One region of the Rhizobium sp. CFBP 13644 genome, then DNA from elsewhere that is predicted to be linked to it. Evidence: riboswitches for the same ligand, from Rfam matches in the RefSeq annotation. Region 1 holds a riboswitch; each other region holds the start of a gene.
What was found. A riboswitch is a leader RNA that binds a small molecule or an ion and turns the genes downstream of it on or off. The one in region 1 is predicted to bind thiamine pyrophosphate.
Positions count from the first base shown of each region.

Region 2: linked by a shared signal. The riboswitch ahead of thiC (phosphomethylpyrimidine synthase ThiC) and the one ahead of thiB (thiamine ABC transporter substrate binding subunit) in region 1 are both predicted to bind thiamine pyrophosphate.
Region 3: linked by a shared signal. The riboswitch ahead of IFT53_RS10360 (hydroxyethylthiazole kinase) and the one ahead of thiB (thiamine ABC transporter substrate binding subunit) in region 1 are both predicted to bind thiamine pyrophosphate.

Region 1 is NZ_JACYVF010000004.1:206,210-212,953, reverse strand. It holds gene IFT53_RS13455 (M48 family metalloprotease) at 1-541, opposite strand, end outside; gene IFT53_RS13450 (thiamine ABC transporter ATP-binding protein) at 862-1,578, opposite strand; gene thiP (thiamine/thiamine pyrophosphate ABC transporter permease ThiP) at 1,575-3,194, opposite strand; gene thiB (thiamine ABC transporter substrate binding subunit) at 3,213-4,226, opposite strand; TPP riboswitch at 4,265-4,373, opposite strand; gene IFT53_RS13435 (ATP-binding cassette domain-containing protein) at 4,452-6,272, opposite strand; gene IFT53_RS13430 (thiamine diphosphokinase) at 6,276-6,744, opposite strand, start outside.
Region 2 is NZ_JACYVF010000004.1:326,611-333,354, forward strand. It holds gene IFT53_RS13950 (acyl-CoA dehydrogenase family protein) at 1-1,072, opposite strand, end outside; gene IFT53_RS13955 (acyl carrier protein) at 1,072-1,323, opposite strand; TPP riboswitch at 1,491-1,602, shown strand; gene thiC (phosphomethylpyrimidine synthase ThiC) at 1,707-3,530, shown strand; gene thiO (glycine oxidase ThiO) at 3,532-4,527, shown strand; gene thiS (sulfur carrier protein ThiS) at 4,496-4,693, shown strand; gene IFT53_RS13975 (thiazole synthase) at 4,697-5,470, shown strand; gene IFT53_RS13980 (P1 family peptidase) at 5,529-6,527, shown strand; gene IFT53_RS13985 (winged helix-turn-helix domain-containing protein) at 6,524-6,744, shown strand, end outside.
Region 3 is NZ_JACYVF010000003.1:180,829-187,572, reverse strand. It holds gene alr (alanine racemase) at 1-1,069, opposite strand, end outside; gene IFT53_RS10375 (Lrp/AsnC family transcriptional regulator) at 1,195-1,656, shown strand; gene thiD (bifunctional hydroxymethylpyrimidine kinase/phosphomethylpyrimidine kinase) at 1,661-2,461, opposite strand; gene thiE (thiamine phosphate synthase) at 2,458-3,117, opposite strand; gene IFT53_RS10360 (hydroxyethylthiazole kinase) at 3,104-3,841, opposite strand; TPP riboswitch at 3,906-4,009, opposite strand; gene iolG (inositol 2-dehydrogenase) at 4,089-5,081, opposite strand; gene IFT53_RS10350 (telomere resolvase) at 5,202-6,539, opposite strand; gene IFT53_RS10345 (M24 family metallopeptidase) at 6,616-6,744, opposite strand, start outside.

The sequences.
Region 1 (6,744 bases):
GTTTTCCGGCCAGATCGCTGGACAAGACTTCCGCAACCACACGGCTGGCAATGACCTCGGCCTCTTCGCGGCGCTGGCGCTCAATGCCATGATTGGCAGTCACATGGCCCATCTCGTGCGACAGCACGGCTGCGACTTCCGAAGCATCATTGGCAAGTGCCAGAAGCCCGCGCGTCACATAGAGATAGCCACCCGGCAGCGCAAATGCGTTGATGGCGGGAGAGTTCAGAATGGTGATGCGATAGGACTGCTGCGGATTTTCCGAGACTGCCGTCAGCGCACCCGCAATGCGGGCCACGAGGCGTTCAGTCTTATCGTCGTGATATTCGCCGCCATAGCTTGCCACGATGCGCGGATGCTCACGCGCACCCATCTGGGCACGCGGATCGTCCTTTTGAACCTGCTCCACGGTCTGCGGATTGTCAGATGGCTTGAGCGTTGACTGGTAGGACGAGCTGAAGAGAGACTGGCACGCCGACAGCACGAAGCCGGCGGCCGCCAATGCCAGCGTGCGCTTGACCAGCCTGCCTGTCTTCCGCATCTTCTGACTGGAGGTGTGGCCCCGCAGAGCCTTCACACACGTCATCATCCTGCCTGTCTGCTCCAAACGTTCCTGATCATCCGTTAAAGTGCAGACCAGTATGCCATATTAGCCCTAGGGGCATGTGAATGCGCAAACAATCGAAATGATCCGCCATTTGCAAATATATTATCAGATCGCTTGTTTGCATCACTTCTCAAGCAGTTGTGAATGAATCGCAACTGCAAAATTTGCGCATCGACCGTGTTATTTTGCAAGGCTTGACAGTGACCCGCGTCGAAATTGTGACGCGGCATAACCGCGAATGCTGAGCGACAATCTCACGCCGCCAGAAATATCCTGATTGGCTCAAGATGGGTTGCGGCAAAAAACGCGTCAACACTGCCTTCAAACAGCACCTGACCGTGATGAAGAAACACAACCGCATCTGCCAGTTTGCTTATATCATCAGGGTTGTGCGTCACCAGAAGAACGGTGTTGCCCAGTTCCTTATGCAGCGCCCGCAGCAGGCTTCCCATGCCGGCGCGAAGGCCGGGATCGAGTGCCGCAAACGGCTCATCCAGAGCCATGATGCTGCGACGGCGCACCAGGGCTCTGGCCAGCGCCGCCCTTTGCCGCTCGCCGCCAGACATGGTCGAAGGCAGGCGTCTTTCAAAACCGGCAAGCCCGACGCGCTCAAGCGCCTTGCTGATCACGACCTTGTCAGCGGCACCCAGCTTCAGGGATGAATTGATGCCCAATCCAACATTTGTGAAGATATCCAGATGGGCAAAGAGATTGTTGTCCTGAAAAACCACGGAGACTGGCCGTTGCGAGGGATCAAGCCCGCGCATATCCTGTCCCTCGATCAGCAACTTCCCGCGATCCGGCGCTTCAAAGCCCGCAACGAGATTGAGGAGCGTGGACTTCCCCGATCCAGACGGACCGACAATGGCTGTCACCTCGCCGCGCGCAAAGCGGCAATCCAGCGCAAAATTCTGCTGGCCGAGCGTAAGCTCGATCTTCTCAAGGCTGACAGCAATATCGTGCAGGGTCATGCGATGGCTTTCGCTGGCTGACGGGAAACGCCCCCGGCGGCGAGGACGAGGCAGATGACGCCCAAGATGAAGGCGTAACCCGCCGCATCATTGGTCCGGTAACTGCCCATATTGCTATAGACCAGCCAGGGCAATGTCGTGAAGTTTTCCGAGCCGAACAGGGCAACAGCACCGAGATCGCCGAGCGAAAGCGCCATGGCGAATGAAAATGCCGTCGCAACCGGTCTCCATAGAACCGGCCATTCAACAAGGCGAAGCCGGGACAGACCTGATATCCCGAGACTGGCAGCCAATCGCCCACTGCGGGTCTGATGGGCGATGTATGCAGGTTCCAGCACCCGCATCACGAATGGCAGCGCCATCAGCATGTTGATGATGGAGACAAGGATAGGCGCAAATGTCGAGACATCGCCCAGCGGTCGCAACAGCAGAAACCAGCCACTCCCCAGAACGACCGGAGGCACGAGCAGCACCAGGGCCGATCCGGCACCCATGGCTGTAAACAAGACCCGAAGCGGTCCAGCCGGTCGTCTTTGCCCAGCGATAGCCTGACGGGCGCGCACAAGTGCGACCGAAATGAGAATGGCAAGAGACGCGGACTGGAGCGCGATCAGCAGGCTGGTGATCGCAGCCTTGAGGAATGCGCTTGCAAGCAGCAGCCGCGAAAGATCCGCGGTCAGTCCAGATGCTGCGACCGCGCAGAGAGGCAATGCGACCAAAACCATGGCAAGCATGATCATCGATCCATCCCACAGACGCGCCGTCCACCTGTCGCTATCGAAGCGTCGCACGGCTTTCGCCTGCGTCAAGGCTTCCGCATCGGCAGAGGGTAAACGCGCCAGCAGCGCAAGCAGCACGCTGGTCATGATGATCTGCATCAGGGAAAGCGAAATGGCGCGGGGTGGATCGAAATCAAAACGCAGCGCCTGATAGATGGCGACCTCGATCGTGGTTGCCGCAGGCCCACCCCCCAGCAACAAAACGAGTGTGAAGCTCGTGGCGCAGAGCATGAAGATCAGACCGGCCACGCCCGGGATGAGACGCGCAATGGCCGGCCATTCCACGAAGCGAAACGTCGAGAGTGGACCAAAACTCAGGCTGGCAGCGATGCGCCAATATTCCCCCGGAACCCGCTCAAGCCCGGCCAGAAAGAACCGTACCGCCAGCGGCAAATTGAAAAACACATGGGCAATCAGAATACCGGACAGACCATAGATGCTGAAAGGCTGCTCTGCGCCAGCCGCCATGAAGACCGTGTTGAATATCCCTTGCCTGCCCCAGATGGCGATAATCCCCAGCGCACCGACAATCACCGGAAGTCCCATCGGCACCGCCATGAGCCGGATGATCCAGATGCGGCCGGGAAAATCCCGCTGTCGCGCCAGCGCCAGCGCCACTGGCAGGCCGAGAGCTATCGACAAGACGGTGGAAAGCGTTGCTTGCCAGAGAGTGAAGCGCAATATGCGCAGCGTATAGACATCCAGCACCTCAGCGGACGCTGTGTCGGCATCAAACGAGAGGAGCGCCGCGACGGCAAGGCCCATGAACAAAAGAACGGCAACAAATGCCACCGTTCCACTGACAATAAACCTTCGACGTTCAACGCGCTCGATCATGATGAAGAGCGATCCGTCTTACTTGACGCTCATCGCAGCCAGCCATTCATCGATCCAGGCCTTGCGGTTTTTAGCAACCTCTTCGGGGGACATCAAAAACGTTTTGGCAGGCTGAACGAGCTTAAAAAATGCCTCCGGCAAGGGGGCGGATGTGGCCGCAACCGGCATCATCCAGTTGTTTTCCGGAATGGCGTCCTGAAAGCCCGGCTTCAGCATGAAAGCGAAAAACTGCTTGGCCAGCGCCTTTTCCGGCGCATTCTTCAACATGCCCGCAACTTCGATCTGGATATAGTGACCCTCTTCGAAACTGGCAGCCTGATAGCGATCCGTCTTTTCCGAAACCATGTGATAGGCGGGAGACGTGGTGTAGGAAAGCACCATCGGCACCTCTCCCTTGGTAAACAGGCCATAGGATTCAGACCAGCCCGGCGTCACCGTCAGTACGCGGTTTTTGAGCTTCGCCCAAGCCTCCGGCGCCTTGTCTCCATAAACAGACTTGACCCAGAGAAGCAGCCCGAGACCGGGAGTGGATGTCCGCGGATCCTGGATTGCGATCTTCTGCGAGGGATCGCCCTCTACCAATTCCTCAAGGCTTTTCGGCGGGTTCTTCAGTGTCTGCGTATCGTAGACGACAGCGAAATGACCGTAATCATAGGGCACGAAGACGTCGTCCTTAAACCCACCCGGCACCTTGGCCTCAGACGTATCGACACCTGAAGCCTCGAACAATCCCGTCTGGCGGGCTTCCGCCACGAGATTGGTATCCAGACCCAACACCACATCTGCACTGGAGCCTGCGCCTTCAAGCTTCAGCCGGTTGAGCAAAGCCACACCATCGGCCACGCCGACGAAGTTGATTGTGCAATTGCACGTCTCTTCGAAGGACGCCTTGACCTTGGGACCGGGGCCCCACTCGGAAACAAAGCTCTCATAGGTGTAGACCGTCAGCACCTTCTTGTCTTGCGCATGGGCGAAACCGGGCAATGCAAAAGACGCGGCAACAAGACTATGAATGAACAGACGACGCATCAGACAACCTCCTCGAATGGACGAACGGGAAAGTGGCGTCTGGATGGAAGCCGTCTAATCCCTCCGCCGGTGTTAACCGGATCAGGTTCTTCGGGTTGGCAAATGCCTCTCAGCCCTGTCTGATCAGACAAAGCACCCCGTTAGATCTGGGCAAAGATGTAATTGGTTGCTGTGGTATTGGCAAGATGCAGGTGCGACACCCGCGTCTGCGGGTGCGGATCGCGTCGATTACCCTTCCATTTCCTCGCGCAGCATTTCAAGCTCCAACCACTCTTCTTCCATGGCCTCAAGCTTTTCACGAAGCTTCGACATTTCGTCGGCCAGCGTGTTGAAGGCTGTGGGGTTCTTGGCAAATAGCTGCGGATCGGCCATGCGCTCTTCGCGCTTGGCAATTTCGGCCTGCGCCTTTTCCATTTCCTTGGGCAGATTTTCCAGCGCGAACTTCTGCTTGAAGGAGAGCTTCAATTTCGCCTTGCCGGTGTCACCGGATGATGAGGCGGATGCTTTGCTCTTTTCCTGCTTCTCCGCCTTCTTCTTCTCGTCAGACGCGCCCTTGCGCTGCGCCATCATATCCGAGTAGCCACCGGCATATTCAATCCACCGGCCATCTGGCGCTTCGGGATTGGCAGGCGCAATCGTCGATGTAACGGTGCGATCGAGAAAGTCGCGGTCATGGCTGACAAGGATGACCGTTCCGGAAAAGCCGGCAACGATTTCCTGCAGCAGATCCAGCGTTTCAATATCGAGATCGTTGGTCGGCTCGTCGAGGATCAGAAGGTTAGTCGGCTTTGCCAGAATGCGCGCTAGCATCAGACGCGCGCGCTCGCCACCCGAAAGCCTGCGGATGGGCGTGCGGGCCTGTTCAGGCTGGAACAGAAAATCCTTCATATAGCCGGTGACGTGCTTCACCTCACCATTGACCAGCAGGTTCTCGCCCCGCCCATCGGTCAGGTAGTGAGCGAGCGTGTCCTCGAGGTTGAGGTCCTCGCGCTTCTGGTCGAGCGTGGCAATTTCCAGCTTGGTGCCAAGCTTGACGGTGCCGCTATCCGGCTCCAGCTGACCCGTCAACATCTTCAAAAGCGTCGTCTTGCCCGCACCGTTCGGTCCCACGAAGCCAATGCAATCGCCACGATGGACGCGCAGGGAAAATGGTGCAACGATGGTGCGATCGCCATAGGATTTTGTAATCGCGTCAGCCTCGACCACCAGCTTGCCGGACTCGCGCCCTTCAGCGGCAGTTGCCTGCACGGTACCCTGCGGGCCGTTGTGACCGCGATAGGCGGCGCGCATATCGCGCAACTCTCCCACGCGGCGCATATTGCGCTTGCGCCGGGCGGTCACGCCGTAGCGCATCCAGTGTTCTTCGCGCTCGATGGCTTTGCCGAGCTTGTGCTGTTCCAGCTCTTCTTCTTCCAGCACCTTGTCACGCCATTCCTCGAAATGGGCGAAGCCCCGGCTGAGACGGCGCGACTGGCCGCGATCCAGCCAGACGGTGGCTGTGGAGACCTTTTCGAGAAAGCGACGGTCATGGGAAATCAGAACGAGCGCGCTGCGCGTCTGCTGCAACTCGCCTTCCAACCATTCGATGGTTGGCAGGTCGAGATGGTTGGTCGGCTCATCGAGCATCAAAATGTCGGGCTCCGGCGCCATGACGCGCACCAGTGCGGCGCGTCGCGCTTCGCCGCCGGACAGGCTGGATGGACGCTCAAGCCCCGTCAGCCCCAAATGTTCCAGAAGATAGGTCACGCGGTAGGCGTCATCGCCCGGCCCCAACCCGGCTTCGGCATAGGCCTGCACCGTCTCAAAACCTTCAAAATCCGGTGCCTGTTCCAGATAGCGGATGGTGGCGGACGGGTGCCGGAACACCTCCCCGGACTGCGCCTCGACCAGACCGGCTGCAATTTTCATAAGCGTGGATTTGCCAGAGCCGTTGCGGCCGACGAGGCAGATGCGATCTCCGGGCTCAACTTGCAGGTTTGCACCATCCAGCAGCGGATTAACGCCAAAGGTCAGCTTGATATCATCGAGTTTTAAAATAGGGGGTGCCACGTTTCAGGCTCCGGTCAAGTCATAGGGACGGGCAAGCACAATGGCTTTGCCGCTTTCAAGGCGAAGCCGCAAAGCGCCCTCCGCCACATTGGAAATAGTGCGCGACGAGCCGAAGGCAAGCGCAAAGTCTTCAAGAGGATAGCGTGCATTGTCGATATCCAGCCCCTCCAGCGCGGTAAAACCTGCAATGGAGAACAGGGAACGGGCAGGCAGATCGATGGAGAGGTCACCGCTAAGCAGAGGATAGGCTTCCTCCGTCCCCGATGTCAGGATGACGTCAAAACCGCGCTCTGCCAGTGACACGGCGTAAAGCAGGTGAAACAGCGCATGATCGGATCTTTCGCCAGCCAGAGCACCGACCAGAACCAGCCGGTTTGCGCCACGAGACAGGGCCTCAGAAACAGCAATCTCGCCATCCGTCACGCCCTTTGCAGCCGGAAACGGCTGTTGCGGGACATTTTGCCATTGGGAC
Region 2 (6,744 bases), 120 kb from region 1:
GTCTGCCGAGACTGTAAGGCGTCCCGTTTTTGTATCCCATGATGCCGCAGATCAGCATGGCATGGTTGATGATTTCCAGAATGGTTTCGGACGAGCAGATCTTCACATTGTTCATGGCGATGGCAAAGGCCATGGACATGAGTGTCTCAGGGTCGTCCTTGGTCTGGTCGTAGGCCTTGAGGCCAGCGATGATGTTCGATTTGACGATTTGCAGCTTGTTGGAAACCTCTGCCAGCCGAATTGCACCCGGAGGCGCGACACCGGGCGATTTGCGGGCGGCTGCGCGAACGAAAGCCTGGGCACGGGCAACAGCATCAGCCGCAATGCCGTACCACACACCACTCCAGAAAAGATGCGATGTGGCCAGCATGGATTGCGCCGCAATTTCGGCAAAGGGTTTCTGGAAAATCTGTTGCGACGGGGCTTGCCCCTTGAAAAGAAAGCCATCGGAGCAGGTGCCACGCATGCCGAGCGTGTTCCAGATATGGGTTCTTTCAAGGCTGTACTGATGCTTCAGGAACACCGTCATCACCTGGTCTGTTGGCGCAGCATCGGCATGGGCGCGCGAGGTGATCAGGATTGCATCGGCTTCGCTGCCGTAGGAAATGACTGTCGCGTCTTTCTCAAGACGGCAAACTTCGCCATCCACGTTAATCGCGCAGATCGAGTTGCGCAGATTTCCGCCAATGCCGCCTTCTGTTGTGGCTGAACCCAGCAACAATTGTTCATCGGCCATGCGGCGCATGAAGGCGCTGTGCCATTCACTGTCTTCCCCATGCTCGACAAGGCTCGATGCCTTGATCTGATGCATGGCAAAGATCATTGCTGTCGCGGAGCAGGCCTGCCCCAGGGTGCAGCAGACATCGGTGATTTCGCTCGGACTTGCGCCTTCGCCGCCCAGATGGACGGGAACCTGAATGCCAAGCAGGCGCTCTTGTCGAAGCGCTGCGATTCCTTCCTTTGGGAAGCGCCCTGCCGCGTCGACATCGTCTGCGTGGCGCGCAGCGATCGCGGCCACGCGCGTTGCTCTAACGGACAGCGTTGCATCGCTTGTGGCCACGGACAGGTCCATCAGGCAGCCTCTTTCCCATCAAGAATGGTTTTAACGGTCGCTTCGATTGCGGAAATGCTGGCGAAAGATTTACGGTTCAACATGCTGTCTGGAAACTCGATATCAAAAGCATCTTCCAGTCCGAGCATCAGCTGCACCGAGGCAAAGGAAGAAAGTCCCGCAGCGTAAAGATCTGCTTCATCTACAATTGTATCAACGGGAACAGGAAGTTGGCCGAATTTCGAGAGTATTTCACGAATAGTTGAATTCATTTCAAGTAGTCTCCAGTCGAGTAAGCGCGATCATAGCTCAATATCGGAATTACGCTTTAAAAAATAAAATTGGAATAAACGGCTAGGTTAATTTGTCGTGACTAGGTTTGATTTCGGCGCAGGTTTGGTAACGCCTTGACAAATCATGCTCACGGGTTTCTCATTGGCGCATTCACCAGGGGTGTCCCGTCAAGGGGCTGAGATACTGCTACGATGCGCAGTGACCCGTTGAACCTGATCCAGTTCATACTGGCGTAGGGACGGTGCACACGCGCAGACAGCAGCCTGGCTGCTACGGATCACGTCACACATCCGTTTGCCCGTGGTTTTTCGTCTTTCATGCTCGAACTGGGTCTCCAACTCTTTTGCTTTGGAGCCTCACGATGAACATTGTTGCCAAGACTATCACCCCCACAGTCACCACCGGTCCGCTTCCCGCCTCGACCAAGGTTCACAGGGCAGGCGTGCTTTACCCTGATATCCGCGTTCCCATGCGCGAAATTGCCCTTCACCCCACAGCGGGTGAGCCGGCTGTCACGGTCTATGACGCTTCCGGCCCCTACACCGATCCCAAACATATCCTCGACATCGAAGGTGGATTGCCGCGCCTTCGCCACGCCTGGGCCGTGGCACGGGGGGACGTGGAGGCCTATGAGGGCAGACACGTCAAACCTGAGGATAACGGCTTTGCGACAGGCGAAAGGCTGACACCTGAGTTTCCCGTGCGAAACCAGCCGCTGCGGGCGAAAGACGGCAAGGCCGTGACGCAATTGGCCTATGCCCGGGCAGGCATCATCACGCCAGAGATGGAGTTCGTCGCGATCCGCGAAAATCTTGGCCGCGAAGCCGCAAAGGAAAAGCTGGTTCGAGATGGCGAAAGTTTCGGCGCTCACATTCCCGATTACGTCACGCCGGAATTCGTGCGGCAGGAAGTTGCGGCAGGCCGGGCGATCATTCCGGCCAATATCAACCACCCGGAAGCCGAGCCGATGATTATCGGTCGTAATTTCCTCGTCAAGATCAATGCCAATATCGGCAATTCCGCTGTGACATCATCCATGGCGGATGAGGTCGACAAGATGGTCTGGGCGATCCGCTGGGGTGGCGATACGGTGATGGACCTTTCGACCGGTCGCAACATTCACAACATCCGCGAATGGATCATCCGCAACGCACCGGTGCCGATTGGAACGGTTCCGCTCTATCAGGCACTGGAAAAGGTGGGTGGCATTGCCGAAGACCTGACTTGGGAGGTTTTTCGCGATACGCTGATCGAGCAGGCCGAGCAGGGCGTCGATTACTTCACCATCCATGCCGGGGTGCGATTGCACTACATTCCGCTGACCGTCAACCGCGTGACTGGCATCGTGTCGCGTGGCGGCTCGATCATGGCCAAGTGGTGTCTGCACCACCATAAGGAATCCTTCCTCTACGAGCATTTCGAAGAGATTTGCGACATTTGCCGCGCCTATGATGTGTCCTTCTCGCTGGGCGATGGTCTCCGTCCGGGCTCGATTGCCGATGCCAATGACGCCGCGCAATTTGCCGAGCTGGAAACGCTGGGCGAGCTGACGCAGATTGCCTGGGCGAAAGATTGTCAGGTGATGATCGAAGGTCCGGGTCATGTGCCCATGCACAAGATCAAGGAAAACATGGACAAGCAGCTGAAGGTCTGCGGAGAAGCGCCCTTCTACACGCTTGGGCCGCTGACGACCGATATCGCGCCGGGTTATGACCACATCACGTCAGGCATCGGGGCTGCGATGATCGGCTGGTTCGGCACCGCCATGCTTTGCTATGTGACGCCTAAGGAGCATCTGGGCCTGCCTGATCGTAACGACGTGAAGGTGGGTGTGATTACCTACAAGATTGCCGCCCATGCCGCCGATCTTGCCAAGGGCCATCCCGCCGCGCAGATCCGCGACAATGCGCTGTCACGCGCGCGTTTCGAATTTCGCTGGGAGGATCAGTTCAACCTGTCGCTGGACCCGGAAACGGCCCGGTCCTTCCATGATGAGACCTTGCCGAAGGAAGCGCATAAGGTTGCGCATTTCTGCTCCATGTGCGGTCCCAAATTCTGTTCGATGCGCATCTCCCATGACATCAGGGCCGAGGCACAGAAGGAAGGTCTGGAGGCCATGGCGGAAAAGTTCAAGCAGGGTGGCAGCCTCTATATGCCGCTCGATACGCCCGTTGCCGGTGAGTGAGATGCGTATTCTCGTCAAAGGAGCGGGCGTCATGGGACTGACGGCCGCTCTGGAAATGGTCAGACGCGGTCTTTCGGTTGATATCCATGACACCGCAGCGAAGGCGGGGCACGGTGCGTCCTGGTATGCCGGTGGCATGCTGGCGCCCTGGTGCGAACGGGAAAGCGCCGACGAGGCCGTTATCCGGCTTGGGTCTTCCGCGTTGGACTGGTGGGATGAGGCAACGCAGGGTCTTGTCGTGCGAAACGGCACGCTGGTGGTTGCCCCGGCACGCGACAAATCGGAGCTTGCCCGGTTTGCCGCGCGCACGAGCCAGCATCGCAGCGTCAACGAGGAGGAGATTGCCGCATTGGAGCCCGATCTTGGCGGGCGCTTCCGGCATGGGCTTTTCTTCGAGCGCGAAGGTCATCTTGATCCAAGACTGGCCCTCGCGGCGTTGCAGCAGCGGCTGATCTCGATGGGTGTTGCTTTTCATCTGGGTGGCGAGCCAATCACTGAGACCGGATTTGACAGGATTGTCGATTGCACCGGCCATGCCCAACTCGGCACGCTTGAGAAGCTTCGTGGTGTCAGGGGTGAAATGCTCTATCTTGCCACTCCCGATATCGCGCTTTCCCGGCCCGTGCGTCTGCTGCATCCGCGCATCCCGCTCTATGTCGTGCCGCGTGAGCCGGGGCGTTTCATGGTGGGTGCGACCATGATCGAAACCGAGGATGCCGGGCCGATATCCGTGCGCTCGATGATGGAGTTTCTCAACGCCGCCTATGCGCTCCACCCGTCTTTTGCGGAAGCCAAGATTGTCGAGACGGGCACCGGCATCCGCCCCGCCTTTCCCGACAATCTGCCGTCCGTCACCCGCAGCGGAAATACGCTGTTCATCAATGGCGCCCACCGCCACGGCTTTCTGCTTTCACCCGCCATGGCCATCAAGGCTGCAGATAGTCTTGAGAATAAGGAGGTTTCCCATGAAAATTCTCGTCAATGGGCAAGAGCATGATCTCAGCGCCGACACCCTGTCCCAGCTTCTGGCAAGCCTCGATTTTGAGGGTGATTGGCTCGCGACAGCGGTCAATGGCGATCTGGTCCATGCCGAAGACAGGCACGGTTTCCATCTCAAGGATTTCGACCGGATCGAAATTCTCTCACCCATGCAGGGAGGATAAGACATGTTGACGCTTTATGGACGTGAGGTCAGCTCAAGACTGCTTCTGGGCACGGCGCGCTATCCGTCACCTTCGGTTCTGGCGGATGCTGTCCGCGCCAGCCGAACGGATATTCTGACGATTTCGCTGCGGCGGGAAACGGCGGGTGGCAAGACCGGCGGGCAGTTTTTCGAGATGATCCGCGAGCTGGACCGCCTCGTTCTGCCCAATACGGCTGGATGCCATACGGCCAAGGAAGCGGTACTGACGGCGAAAATGGCACGCGAGGTCTTCAAGACCAACTGGATCAAGCTTGAAGTGATCGGCCATCACGATACGCTGCAACCGGATGTCTTCGCCTTGGTCGAGGCGGCGCGCATTCTGGTGGATGACGGGTTTGATGTGTTCCCTTACACCACGGACGATCTTGTCGTGGCCGAAAAGCTTGTTGACGCTGGATGCAAGGTGCTGATGCCATGGTGCGCGCCGATTGGCAGTGCGATGGGACCGCTGAACATCACGGCACTGCGCTCCATGCGCGCCCATTTTCCAGATGTGCCGATTATCGTGGATGCAGGGCTCGGTCGCCCCTCCCACGCAACTGCCGTCATGGAGCTGGGTTATGATGCCGTGCTTTTGAACACGGCGGTGGCGGGTGCCGGCAACCCCGTCATCATGGCAGGGGCCTTTGCGAAGGCTGTTGCGGCGGGGCGGGAAGGCTTTCTGTCAGGTCTGCTTGAGCCGCGCGACATGGCGGTTCCATCGACACCCGTTATTGGAACAGCAGTGTTTTCGTGATGCGTTGACAGGAGGGGGCAAGGGCGGGATACCGAGAGAACCATGGAGGGTCCCGCTCTTGCACAATCTTCTGAATGATATTGATGGCGTGGCGGTTGGCCATGCAACGGATCTTGCTCTGGGATCTGGCGTCACCGCCATTGTCTTCGATGAACCGGCCATTGCATCCGGCTCCATTCTGGGTGGTGCGCCCGGCGGTCGGGATACAGCACTTCTCGATCCTTCCATGACGGTTGAGACCGTGGATGCTTTCGTTCTGTCCGGCGGGTCCGCTTTCGGGCTGGATGCGGCGGGCGGTGTTCAATCCGGATTGCGGGAGCTTGGCCGGGGTTTTGCGGTCGGCCCAACCCGTGTTCCCATCGTGCCGCAAGCCATCCTGATGGATCTTCTGAATGGCGGAAACAAGGATTGGGGTCTGCATTCCCCTTACCGCGACATGGGCTATTCGGCCTTCAAGGCGGCATCAAAGGCGCCCTTTGCGCTTGGCACCATTGGCGCAGGAACCGGCGCAACCACCGCGACGGTCAAGGGTGGCTTGGGCTCCGCCAGCGCGGTCACCTCATCCGGCCACAGAATTGCGGCCATCGTTGCCGTCAATGCGCTCGGCTCTGCCACTGTTGGAAGCGGCGATCATTTCTGGGCGGCACCTTTTGAGAGTGGTAACGAGTTTGGGGGGCTTGGCATGCCGCCAGCCTTTACGGATGCCGACGTTGCCATGCAGATCAAGGGCGTGACGCTGACCGCCACCACAATCGGTGCTGTGGTGACCGATGCCGTCCTCTCAAAAGCGCAAGCGCATCGCCTCTCCATCATGGCCCATACCGGTCTGGCGCGCGCCGTTCTGCCATCCCATCTGTCCAGCGATGGTGACACCATGTTTGCGGCAGCGACTGGCCGCAAAGCCTTGACCGGGCCAGCCGATTTTCTTGAACTGTGCCATCTGGCAACCCTCGTCATGGCGCGCGCCATCGCACGTGGTGTGTTTGAAGCCACGGCACTGCCTCATGACGGTGCGCAAAGATCCTGGAAGGACCGCTTCGGAGCTGATCCAAGATGAGCGAAAGGAAGGCTCCATTGAAACCCGTCTTGCGCATCGATTTTCCGCCTGATGACCGTCTCGGACGCGGCAAGATCCAACTGATGGAGCTGATTGTATCAACGGGTTCGATTTCCGCCGCTGGCCGGGCCATGGACATGTCCTACCGCCGTGCCTGGCTGCTGGTGGATGCGCTGAACCACATGTTCCATCAGCCAGTCATCGAATCTCAGCGGGG
Region 3 (6,744 bases), on a different contig from region 1:
AGGCTATCGTTCCGGCATCCTCGGCCATGTCTTCCAGCGTCTGGTCCGGGCCGATGAGCTGAACCAGACTACCATGGCTTAGCGTGCCCTCCGGCAGAGCCGTGATATCAAGGCTGATACTATCCATCGATACGCGGCCCGCAATAGACAGACGCACGCCGTTGAAATAGGCCGCGCCCCGATTGCTGAGAGAGCGGGGAAGGCCATCGGCATAGCCCGCAGCAACCGTCGCCAATCGCGTTTCGCTGGCTGTGCGAAGCGTGCCGCCATAACCAACGAAGGTATCGGCAGGCACCGTGCGTGTCTGCACAACTGCCACGTCCAGCCGCACGACAGGCTTCATCGGGTTCGGCCTCAGTGTCGAAGGCGCGCCGCCATAAAGCCCGATGCCCGGGCGCATGAGGGCGTTGTGGAAGTCAGCGCCGAGGAACACACCGCCGGAATTGGCAAAGCACACCGGCACATCAGGAAACATCTGCGCTGTCTTGCGCATTTCGGCCAGTTGCGCGCCGTTGGCCGCGTGCTCAGGCTCGTCGGCGCAGGCCAGGTGGCTCATGATGAAGGTAATCGCGACGCCATCCAGCAGTTCGGGAGCATTCTTCAGCGCTTCGACTTCGGACGGCGCCATTCCAAGCCGGGACATGCCGGTATCAAACTGAAGGGCCGCGGGCAGTGTCTTGCCCAGCGTTTTCGCATGGGCGGTCCACTGCGCCAGTTGTTCCAGTGAGTTGATGACGGGCGTCAGCGACATGTCCGCGCAGGATATCTCGTTGCCGGGCTGGAGCCCGTTCAGAACGAAAATATCAGCGTCACCCGCAATGCGCCTGCGCAGCGAAATTCCCTCATCGATATGGGCGACGAAGAAGTGGCGGCATCCCGCATCATACAGCACGGGGGCCACGACATCGGCACCCAGACCATAGGCATCGGCCTTGACGACCGCGCTGGTCATCGCATTCGGAGCGAGCCGGCATAGGGTTAGATAATTGTCGCGAAGCGCGCCCAGATCTATGGTCAGATAACCGCTGGCACCGCCACTCGCCGTTTGGCGACTGATCGTCATGTCCATCATCGTTCCCTTGTTATTTTATAAGATGGTATTGCAACGATCATCGAATTTCTGCAATTTGATGCGCGGATCGTTCGAAGATATTCGATTTCGCGCAATATTCAGCGACAGAACGGAATGATTTCATGTCAGCTTTGGACGCTACCGATCGCCATATCATCAGAGTGCTGAGATTGAACGCCCGCATCAGCAATGCCAAGCTTGCGGCAGAGGTCGGCCTGTCGGCTTCTGCCTGTCTGCGTCGGGTCGATATTCTGGAGCGGGAAGGGGTTATCAGAGGCTATACGGCGCTGACGGGCAGCGCGGCTGGTGGTGAAGTTATCTCGGTCATTGTCCAGATTACGCTGGACCGGCAGACCGAAGATTTTCTCAACCGGTTCGAAAGCGCCGTTCGTAAATACCCCGAGATACGTGAGTGCTATCTGATGACCGGCGGCTCTGATTATTTCTTGCGGGTCGAGGTCGAAACAGCCGGTGATTTCGAGAGGGTTCACAAAGAAGTCCTGTCCAAATTGCCCGGCGTTTCACGCATCCATTCCAGCTTCGCCATCCGCAACGCCCTCGCCAGCCCAAAGCCAAGGGCCTGAAACATCAGGCGTTCCACCAGCGGTAAAAGTGGTGCACCGGCCCGTGTCCGCCTCCGATATCAAGGTCTTTTCCCGCAGCAAGCGCGCCGTGGAGAAACTCTTTTGAAAGTCTAACGGCTTGCGACAGCTGATGTCCAAGCGCCAGATGTGCGGTGATGGCGGCTGCTAACGTGCAGCCGGTGCCGTGGTCGTTGCGGGTCTCAATGCGCGGCAATGAGAACTCCTGCACGGAGTTGCCATCCAGCAGCAGATCGACGCTGTCGCGGCCCGTGCCGTGCCCACCTTTTATCAGAACAGCACGAACGCCGGTCTTGAGGATCGCCTCTGCCTGACGGACCATGTCTTTGTTGTTTTCCGCCATCGGCTGGCCGCTGAGAAGAGCTGCTTCCGGCAGATTCGGTGTGGCAAGCCATGCGAGTGGCAACAAGCGGCTGCGCAACGTCTCGATGGCGTCCTCCTGCAACAAGCGGTCACCCGATGTCGCGACCATCACCGGGTCCAGCACGATGGGCTTGGCGATGCTGCGGAGACCAGCGGCGATAGTCTCAATCGTCTCGATCCGCGATACCATGCCGATCTTGACCGCACCTATGTTGATGTCGGAGAAAACGGCTTCCATTTGCGCCGCGATCATCGTTGCGGAGATATCTTCGACAGCGGTCACGCCCCGCGTGTTCTGCGCGGTGATCGCGGTGATGACGCTGGCGCCGTATACACCCAAGGCAGAAAAAGTTTTCAAGTCTGCCTGTATTCCTGCGCCGCCACCGCTGTCGGAACCGGCAACCGTCAAGGCAATCGCTGTCATTGGCGTGCCTCCAGAGCCACATCCACCGCATGGCGGAACGCTTGTGTGGCACCGGCAATATCAACTGCCCGGAACAGGGCCGAAATGACAGCAACGCCATCCGCACCAGCCTCGATCACACCCGGCAAGGTCTCCAGCGAGATGCCTGCGATGGCACCCACTGGCATGTCTGGTCGGTCGCGTTTCAGCTCAGCGCGCAACAGCCGAAAGCCTTCAAGCCCCACCGGCGCATCGGGATTGACCTTGGAAACGGTCTCGAAAACACCGCCGATACAGGCATAGTCAGCCGGTGAACCCGCGACGCGCTTCGCATCGTCCATGTTCTTGACGGTCATTCCGATGATAGCATTCTCGCCCAAAAGACGCCGCGCCATATGGGCATCCATGTCATCTGCACCCAGATGCACGCCATCTGCACCGCATGCTAGCGCCACATCCACACGGTCGTTGATAACAAGGGGAACACCAGTTGCCTTCAGCGCCTCGCGAATAAGCGTCGCCTGTTCGATCATGTGTAGGGTCGAGCCATGCTTGTCGCGGTACTGGATGATTGTAGCACCGTGCAGGGCGGCAACGGCTGCCAGTTCCGGCAATGGGGCAATATCACATAGCGATGCGTCGACCAGCGCATTCAGCCGGTAATCAATCTTCATCATGGTCAATCCTCCCATGGGACAGGATATCTTGCTCGGTGACGGCGTTCAGCGCGTCGAGAAATGCGGCCTCGAATGTGCCGGGGCCACGGGCATGTGAGGCAGCGAGTTCTGCCGAGACACCTGTTACGACAAGCGCTGCCACCGCCGCCTGCATCGCATCGCCTTCCACCGCCATGAATGCAGCGATGACGCCGCCGGAAAGGCACCCGGTGCCCGTCACCTTCGCCATCCAAGGGTGGCCGTTCTGAATTTTGATATTTCGGATATGGTCCCGCAGCAGGTCTTCCGGCCCGGTCTGGATGCGCAGCGCCTTGCCAACATCACCGATCACAGCCATTTCGGCAGCATTGCCGCGCACGATGGTGGGCTGAAGTCCGATCAGTTCATGCGCGAAATCTAGTCGGGATGGCGAGTAGTCGCAGTGCACGGGATCGATGATCCATGGCTTGCCACGCTCGTTCGCAATATTCACTGCCAAGCGTATGACGCCGCGGCGGGCCGCATCCAATGTTCCCAGATTGATCGTCAGCGCATCGACCTTGGAGACGAAGCTTTCGATTTCTTCCTCGGACGACGTCATGGACGGAATGCCGCCAATGGCGGTGATGCCATCTGCGGTGAACTTCTGCACCACGGTGTTCATCAGGCAATGCACACGCGGTCGTCTTTGTCGCACCCGCGCCAGAAGCTCTGCGGCTATTTGTGCCGTTGGAAAACTCGCCATAACAAATGAACTCCAGACGTTAATCACGGAGATCCAGGTCAAGCGGAGAAAAGAAAAGCATTGCCAATGGCGACTGTTCCGTTCCTACGCCGGCATGACCCGGATCAGGTTCAAGGGTCCGGCTCAGCGCCATCTCAGCATCGTTAAGATGCTCCCCTCGGAATGTCTGGAAACTGTCGTTTTTTAAGTTTGCTGTCAATCATATTCGAAAGACGGAGGCGGATGACCTCCGTCTTTCAGCATGTCGTCAAACGATCTGGACGAGAACCTTCTCACGCGCCGATTTCAGTGCGGCATCGGCCAGCTTCAACGCAATCAGGCCATCATGGGCAGAGGGCGAAGGCGCGACATCATTCTCGACGGAATCGATGAAGGCCTTGATTTCTGCCGCATAGGCTTCGGTGTAGCGCGTCATGAAGAAATCATGCAGCGGTGGGCGGGTGTAGCCATCTTTCGTGGCGACTTCGATGGAAACGGGGCGCTGGTTTTCAGCGGCGACCGAGCCGAGCGAGCCATGTACTTCGATGCGCTGATCATAACCGTATGTCGCACGACGCGAGTTTGAAATGCTTGCCTGGCGTCCGCTTGCCGTTGTCAGGATGATGCTGGCGCTATCGTAATCGCCGAGTTCACCGATTCTCGGGTCCACCAGAACGGAGCCTGTTGCAAACACGCTGACGATTTCTTCGCCCAGCAGGAAGCGGGCAATATCGAAATCATGGATTGTCATGTCGCGGAAAATGCCGCCGGAGACCTTGATATATTCAGGTGGTGGCGCGCCGGGGTCACGGCTGACAATTGTCACCATCTCGACATCGCCGATCTGGCCGTCATCGATGGCTTTGCGCACGGCGCGGAAATGCGGGTCGAAACGACGGTTGAAACCGAGCATAATCTTCGCGCCGGTTTCCTTGACAACCTTGATGCAGGCTGTCGCGCGGGCGACATCCAGATCGATGGGCTTTTCGCAGAAAATGGCCTTGCCTGCACGCGCGAAACGCTCAATCAGATCGGCATGGGTGTTGGTGGGTGTGCAGATGATGACGGCATCAATATCAGGGTTCGCTAGAACCGCATCGATGGTGCTGATCTCGCAGCCGCTTTCATTCGCAATTGCCTGCGCAGCCTCAGGGAACGCATCCACGACAGCCACCAGTTTTGCTCTGGCGTCAGAGGCAATCGCCTTCGCGTGCACTTTTCCGATGCGACCTGCACCCAGCAAAGCCAATCTCGTTACCATCGTATCCTCCCGATCCGGTTTCTGCTAATGGAACGCACATGCGAACCCTAGCTATTTTGGAATATATGTTCCAACTTGCTAGAGCGGCATTTTGTCGGTGTCAAGGCGTGGGTTGGAGCCTTAAGCCTGAGGCATGCCAGGGATACGGTTGACCTCTGTCATCTGCTGGATCGTGCGCTCCGCAACACGCTCGGCCCGGACCTTCGATTGCTCCGCATCCTCTGGAAATGTGTAGGTCATGTAAGACAGCGATGTTTCAAGATCGTTGTTGTTGTGGCCCAGGATGGCGGCGAAATAGCTGTTCTTGGTCACGCTGGGCGGCGCGAAATTTCGATAGGCAATTTCGGCATAGAGATGGCGCAGACCGTAAGGCTTCGGTGGCTCTTCCTTGGGCCAGATATCCTCGAATTTGGCGATCACTGCATCGCGCAGTGGCAGGCGCACGTCTGCTGTAAAATCGTCCACATTCAGCCCAAGCCAGGATTTTCCGTCGCTGCTTTCGCGCAGGCGGCTGTAGGCATCGAGAACAATACGCGATTGTTCCAGCACCGGAATTTCATAGGTCACGCCGAATTTGGTGCCTTCGCCCTGCTTTGTCTTTGCCTGACCGTTGAACAGCACGCTCCATTTCGAAACGCCCTTGCCGTAGGGCGCTGGCGTCAATTCTGCCTGCGTGAAGACCTCGTAGGGACGCCGACCTGTCGTGCCCATCAGGCCGATGGCGACCGTCATGATATCGGAGGATTGCAGGTAGCGACGACAGCGACGCATCACCTCGGCATAGTTCTCGAAGGTAATCAGCGATCCATGCTTGTTGGCGATCTTCGCCATTTTGATCTTGCGTGCTTCATCATAGAGCTGCGGCGTTCCCGCGGCGATGCGCAGCATCGGGTGCTCGTCACCAAAGGCTTCGCGCAGCGCATTTCGGTATTTGGTGATGTAGGAAATGACCGTGGCCTGCGCCTTGTCGCCCATGGACGCCATCTCGGCATCCCACAGCGCCTGCATTTCCGGCTTTGTCGTTACGCCATTCGTAGCATTGATGAAGTCCGAAACGCGCAACAGAAAACGGGGCTTGCGACCCACCATGCTGTATTCGGCCCGCTCCAGTTTTTCCCGGATCGAATGTGCAACACCACGCATAGGGTATTCAGCGGTCTTGATGTAGGTGTTGAGGCGCTCACGCAGCTTTTTCATGTTGCAGATTGCCAGCGGCGTCGTCTTCGGGCCAAAGGCGTCTTTCAGCGCATATCTATATTTTACGATATAGAGTTCGAGCGTCTTCTCTGTTCGGCCATTGTCGAAGTGGAAGCGCACTTCTTCATTCCAGAGCGCGCTGATTTTCTTGGTATCGAATGTGCCATCAGCATTTCGGGTGGCCTTGATATTCTCGACAAATTCCGCGATCCGATCCACCAGCACAGGTGTTTTTGTTTTCCTTTTTTCGGCAGCGGACATCGATAGCTCCACAATATGATTCGGGTTTGAAAAGTATATATATTATAGATGCAAGTAACGCACAGTTAATGATCAATCAGGAAAATGGCTGCGTTGGCGAAGTCGCAGGTCGCGTGAACCATTTCGCGCCTTCACTACTCATGTAAATGTGGTCTTCAAGCCGAATGCCGAACCGGTCGGGATAAACCAGCATCGGTTCGTTGGA